DNA from 3 places in the Providencia sp. PROV003 genome. Region 2 is predicted to be linked to each of the others. Evidence: predicted binding sites of a transcription regulator. Region 2 holds the regulator's gene; each other region holds the start of a gene.
The links. Region 2 encodes Fur, which represses iron uptake genes when iron is present. Its sites were predicted from a motif close to ATAATAATGAGAACNACTATCAA; they were not measured.
Positions count from the first base shown of each region.

Region 1: M1F14_RS07530 (TonB-dependent receptor domain-containing protein) is a predicted target of Fur. The motif match lies at 869-891, and genes of this name have one in related genera.
Region 3: ftnA (non-heme ferritin) is a predicted target of Fur. The motif match lies at 1,634-1,656, and genes of this name have one in related genera.

Region 1 is NZ_CP096369.1:1,626,738-1,629,021, reverse strand. It holds gene M1F14_RS07530 (TonB-dependent receptor domain-containing protein) at 1-853, opposite strand, end outside; gene M1F14_RS07525 (S8 family serine peptidase) at 1,094-2,284, shown strand, end outside.
Region 2 is NZ_CP096369.1:3,857,864-3,860,147, reverse strand. It holds gene M1F14_RS17765 (polymer-forming cytoskeletal protein) at 1-9, opposite strand, end outside; gene fur (ferric iron uptake transcriptional regulator) at 682-1,131, opposite strand; gene fldA (flavodoxin FldA) at 1,399-1,926, opposite strand; gene ybfE (LexA regulated protein) at 2,081-2,284, opposite strand, start outside.
Region 3 is NZ_CP096369.1:2,921,497-2,923,780, reverse strand. It holds gene copD (copper homeostasis membrane protein CopD) at 1-381, opposite strand, end outside; gene copC (copper homeostasis periplasmic binding protein CopC) at 383-769, opposite strand; gene ftnA (non-heme ferritin) at 1,003-1,506, opposite strand; gene M1F14_RS13340 (DNA polymerase III subunit theta) at 1,796-2,026, shown strand; gene yebF (protein YebF) at 2,180-2,284, opposite strand, start outside.

The DNA of each region.
Region 1 (2,284 bases), 2.2 Mb from region 2:
GTAGCCATACCATCGGGTAGACCTCGGTAGGGTTATCGTTTAGTACTTCTTCAGAAACAGGCCCAGCAACATCAAAACGTAAGTCCGTCCAATTTAACCACGTTCTATTCTCAAAATTATCAGTAATATAGCCAAAATTACTACGTAATGTTTTTCGTTGAGAGGAGGAATGTTTACGATAACCATCAAAATGGTCATAGGTAAAATTAACACGCCCATCAAATAACCCATTATCAGATACACCACCAAAAGCCGTTTGTAGCGCTTCACGCCCATGAGAGCCGTACTCATAGCGTAAACGACCTTGTTCATTTCTTCCGGTATAAGACAGAACATCTAGTTCCCCCCCAAGGCTATTACTTTGAGGGTTAAGGCTATTTGCTCCTCGACGTACACTGACCATGCGTGCATCCCGCATTTCTAGTGTACTAATATGGAAACTACCATCTGCATCAGTTGCTGGTAAGCCGTCTTGTAATAATAAAACACCGCGAGCAAGAGGAGCACTCTGTACCCCAGACCCCCGGATATTTAGTCTTGGCTGATCAATCCCACCGAAAAAATTTTGAATAATTAACCCTGGCTGGTAATCAAGCGCATCCTGTAATGTGGCAAGGCGGGAGTCTTTCTCTATCATCACGAGGTTTGTTCCCCCAGCAACTTTTTCAAGTTTCTCTTTCTCTTGCTGTTCGCTTGGGGTTAAGCGGCTGTGCTGCGTAGAAGAATTGACAATTATTACCTCTGGTTTTGTCGGTTGCTGAGCAGCCACCACTTTAGTAGTCGCTAACGTGCTGATACTGAAGGTTAAAGCAATATAGTACGTTAATTTATGCTGTTTTAATGGATAAGGCATATATTCACCCCATAAATAGTAATGATTATCATTTTCATTTGTGATGGGTAAAATAATTGAAGGAGGAAGATATCCCTATGACATTTGTCAAAAATAAAAATAAATAAAGCATAATTAATATTGTGAATTTTTTTTCATTAATAACTAGTAAATTATTAATATTGCAACAAGTAAAAAACAAACCTTAAATAGAATACCAATTCAATGAACAACCAATAACTATTAATATAAAGAGATACGATGAGTATAAAAATTTATAAATATATAGACTTTAATTTAAGTGGGATTTTAGTTAATTTTAACAATGCAGAAGAAACTAATGTTGAGGTTGGTTTATTTTTAAATAATAATAAAATAGACTCTATAATTACCAAAGAAAATCACCACCTATTTAACATAGATAAATCAGGAGATTACCATGCTGAGGTTACATATGAAACGCTAAGTGAAAGTAAGCAAAAACTTAATTCAAAAGCGATCACTTTCAATATAAACAATATTCAAACTCAAGTTAAGGAATATAACAGCCCAGTAAAGACAAAAACAATTAATCAAAAAGTAGCGGGGGTAAATAATTACAAGTTAGATATCAAAGTACTAAAAGGCAAGTATACTTTACTTGAAACTAAATTGTTAATAGACTTAATACCTATTAATATTGCCCCAGTTAATTCAACTAATAGCCAGCCCATCAGCCAATATGATTATGTAACTTATGACAAGGAAACTGATTTTGAGAGCCTATTACAACTTGCTAATCTAATTGAAACTTTTGAATATGTTGAATATTGTTGTGTTACCCCAAATACGGCGTTATATACACCTCCGCAGTTACCATTTAATCAGAATCCCCCAGAAAATACCGAGCAGGTAGATAATGTTGATGACATAACACCAAATTTTAATCACTTACAAACTTATTTAGATGCCCCAAAAGGCATGAATATTCGCAACGCATGGAATAAACATGTCAATGGTTCAAAAGCGGTAGTTCGACATTTAGATTTTGGCGTATATAAAAACCATGAAGATCTAAAAGATTCAAAAATAACAGTAGTCTATAGCCGCCCTGAAACTGAAGACTGCAACCATGGAACTGCATCAACAGGTTGTATTGTCGCCGCCAATAATGCATTCGGTGTGACGGGGATCGCCTATGATTGCCAATACTACTTTTACGATACTGGAGACCTCGATATATTAACTAAACACGTCGCCCCCGGAGACATTGTTAGCCTAGATATACAATTTAAAATTAATGAGAAATTGCTTCCGGCAACAGCCATTCGAAGTTGGTGGGAACGCATTAAAATCATGGTTGATAAAGGAGCAGTTGTAATCCTTGCTGCTGGTAACGGTGGTTTAGACTTAAATTTACCGGGCGTGATGGCTGACTATGGGGATAGCGGCAGCATGTTAGTGGGCGCTTGT
Region 2 (2,284 bases):
GGTGAACATTTTACTTACCTTTTTTTGATTGAAGTGTAAGATCAAGAACAAAATTGATAATACAAATGAAAATAAGGTGATGGCAGAGTAACTAAAAAACCATCCTATCAAAGTAAGAAACCAGAAGAAAAAACTAGTATTAAGAAAAAGGTAGGTTTTTTTCATCAGTTAATCTCTTACAAAATGACTAAAGCTACATAAATGAGTTTAGTCAAAAAAATGACTACATAAAAAAATGTAATATAACGTCTTCGTTACAGACTAAAGAATAACTGTAATTTAAGATAATACAATTATAATGAGTTAATAAACTAAATGCATATAAATTTTATATTATTGATATATTGGAAATCATCTATGATGATATTTATGTACCTATACTAATAAAGGCAGCATAATTTCTAATATAAGAAAATTCATATGTAAAATAATATAAAGGATTTGGGTTGAATTGCAACTTATTATCGAGCGCTAAATATGCAAGCTCTGTGCTGATATTTGGCGATTTAAGTGAAAGTTGTCAGAAGATTAGTGAGCTTAATCACCAATATAGTGTGAATAACAATATAATTTATGGAAATAAAAACCCCTGATAACATTTAGCAATAGCATGGTTATCAGGGGTTTTTCGTTTGTCGCTACTATGATTTATTCATAGGGTAGCAATACCTTGTGATTCTTTTACTCTTTTGCTTCGTGTGCGTCAGCATTTTCACGGCAATCACCATCTGCGCAATGGCCATATAGATATAAACTATGGTTAGATAATTTAATACCATGGCGAGCGGCGATATTTTTCTGGCGAGTTTCAATAGATTCGTCAGTAAACTCAATCACTTTGCCACAATCTAAACAGATTAAGTGGTCATGGTGATGCTGCTGAGTTAATTCGAATACAGATTTTCCACCCTCAAAGTTATGGCGGGTTACGATACCTGCATCATCAAACTGGTTTAATACACGGTATACGGTAGCTAGCCCGATCTCTTCGCCCATGTCGATCAGCTTTTTATAGAGATCTTCCGCACTGACGTGGTGGCACTCAGGCTCTTGAAGTACTTCCAAAATCTTAAGTCTTGGAAGAGTGACTTTGAGTCCAGCATTTTTCAATGCTTTATTGTTGTCTGTCATGCGGGTTTGTCCTGTATCTTAAATCATAAATTTAACAATAATGAGACGTTTTTAACATAAATTCAGTTGTCTTCTAAACTGTTTTACAATTATAGGCATGGAAAATAAAAATAGAAACCATGCTTTGTCTCATTATTTTGATAATCTCTTGAGAGCCTATCCTATTAGGATGCTTTATCGGCTATTTTAGACTAGATCACTTGTTTGAATGATGCGTTTAGAGCGACAAGTGAGCTGATCTATGGGTTAGGCTCTATTTCATATGCCTTAGCCGATAATTTCTGCTAAGGACATTTCTTCAGAGATTTGTTTTACCCATGCATCGACACGTTCATCAGTTAGTTCAGGCTGACGATCTTCATCAATGGCTAAACCAATAAAGTGATTGTCATCTGCCATACCTTTGGATACTTCAAAGTGGTAACCTTCAGTTGGCCAATGACCCACAATAACAGCACCACGAGGTTCGATGATATCGCGAATGGTTCCCATCGCATCACAGAAATATTCTGCGTAGTCTTCTTGGTCTCCACAACCAAATAAGGCGACAAGTTTACCTTCAAAATCAATTTCTTCGAGAGTTGGGAAAAAATCATCCCAATCACATTGAGCTTCACCATAATACCAAGTAGGAATACCCAGAAGTAGAATGTCAAAAGCTTCGATATCTTCTTTGCTACATTTAGCAATATCATGAACTTCTGCTACATCTTTGCCTAGTCTTTCTTGGATCATTTTGGCAATATTTTCTGTGTTACCTGTGTCACTTCCGAAGAAAATGCCTATGACTGCCATAAAGTGATTAACCTCTTGTTTTTCTAAGGGAGATAGAAGTTAGTGCTGATCTTCTATAGCTCTTTTAGAACGAAAATAAATATAATATTACGCCTTATTCTGGCGAAAAAATGCGTCTAAGTCTGTCAAATTTGTGTGATTTATCAAGATGACACTATTTGCGTATCGCTTCATTAACCTGTTCAAGTTGTGACATCAAAATTTCTTCGATCAATTCACTACGGCTTATATTTTTATCTTCAGCTAATTGGTTCAATACAGCGACAGCTTCTTCATTCAGTTTTAACTCAACTCTACGCAATCCTTTGACTTTATCGCGTTTTAGCTGGTTACGTTTGTTGATCCTTAATTGTTCATC
Region 3 (2,284 bases), 940 kb from region 2:
GACAATAGAAAGAAGTAATACTAGGTTTAGACGTAGCTTTATGGATTTTATACATAAAACCAGCAAGAGGATAACAGCAAACAGCAGTTGCCAGCGCCATATTTGACCAAATGACGTGCCAAGCACCCCCTGCCATATAGCCCAATCGATACTATCTTCCCAACCATCCCCCATCAAACCAGCTTGAGCAAGCAACCAACCAAAGGTTGTTAATGAAGTGATAATAGCGCAAAAGAAGATACCTTTATTAAGGTAACGGACTAATAAATAGCGAAACTTCCCACGACTGAGAAGCACTGCAAATATTGACATACCACACATCAATATTGCAGCGATAAAATGGATAAAACGAATTAACGTATAAAAAGCTTCTAGTGACATATCATTTCACTGTAAAGCTATAAGTCCCTTTTGTTTTGTGCCCATCCACAGAGACCACACTCCAATTAACATCATACTTACCAGCAACGAGTTTATCCTCAACAGGAACAATAACTTTAGTGTCATTACTTGGGTCTAATGCTGCCTTGCCTGTTTTGACAATATTTTTTTCAGGGCCAACAATATTGACTTTAGTGAAATTAACTTCAATCCCCTCAGAAAAGCTTAATGTAATTGATTCAGGTGCTTGCTCTACCGCGGCACCTTCAGCTGGTAGTTGGTCTTTAAGATGAGCATGAGCAAAAGCTTGTTGGAAGGACATACCTAAAAACAAAACGGCAATAGCGCTAAGTTTACGCCATGAAGATTTAATATGGTAGATTGGCATAGTAACCCCTTAATTTGCAGGTGAATTTAGAATTATTACCAATCATTATACGGAAAAAAACCAGTTTTACCGCTTAAAAATAGGTTTTGACCCTCTATCCTGTGAGTTTTCACACAAAATGAAAAGAAAAAGGCTTGTGGTCATTGAAATAAACTTTCATAGCCACAAGCCTGACAAGGTCTTTATACTTCAAATAGATATATTAACTTAATAAATACCGATAGTGCTTCAAATTAGATATGTGTTGCTGCAGATAAGCTTTTTAAGTCTTTATCTAACAAGAATAACGCCTTGCCAGATTCACCAACCATATCAAGTTTATCCAATACTGATTTAAATAGTTTTTCTTCTTCGTGTTGCTCAGCAACATACCATTGTAAGAAGTTAAATGTTGAATAGTCTTGGGTTGTCATGGCTAAATGAGCCAGTTTGTTAATTTCGCGTGTGATTAATTGTTCGTGCTCATATGTTTGGGTGAAAACATCTGCAATCGATTTGAAAGCAACAGGAGGCGCTGCAATTTGCCCTAATAAAGGTAATGCACCTGTATCGCTAAGGTAATCAAATAAACGCTGCATGTGCTCCATTTCTTCTTGTGAGTGCGACTTTAGAAATGCAGCTGCACCTTCGTAGCCTTTATCGCTACACCAAGCACTCATTTGCAAATAAAGATTAGCAGAATAAAATTCAAGATTTAATTGCTCATTTAGTTTATTGACCATGTCTGTAGTTAACATATTTATGCCTTATCAGTTAATCGTTCATTCTTATATTATGCACAGTATTACAATAATTAAAACCCTAAAACAATCTTAAAACAAAAAAATCCAATTTACTGATTATTAATAACTTTTGTTAAAAACAATAATAATCAATCTCATTATCTTTTCTTGGTTTATATTTTAATTATCACGATAACAATCATTCGTCTTTATTTTTTCGACATCATTTTTTAATATTCTATTGAGATTTTTTCTCATTAACCCATTATAATAAATCAGTGAGAATTAACTTTTGAGAACCAAAATGAACTACAACCTTGCTTTATTACCTAAAGATGAAATGGATAAGATCAACGTTGACCTTTTAGCCTCCGGTGTTGCATTCAAAGAACGCTATAACGTCGCCGTCATCGCCGAAGCCGTCGAACGGGAACAGCCCGAGCACCTAAGGGAGTATTTCAGAGAAAGGTTGGTTTATTACCGCCAACTTTCACAAAATTTTGCGCGTATGCCTTATGAACCCAGAAATCGCTAAATTGATTACTCGGTTTACTACCCAATATTTTTATTTGGTCACGAAGTAAATTTATTATCCATACACTAAAAAAGGGAGCCTTTTTCGGCTCCCCTTTAGTTACATTAATACGAAAGAAAATGGGTCTTTTCTTTGTTAACTAATATTAACTGCCTATTTAGTTGCGTTATAGGTAACCGTATTATTTTGGCAATCGACCGAAACAGAATAACGTAGGTCAGATTTTGCCCCTCTCACCACCAATGGAACAGTATAGCC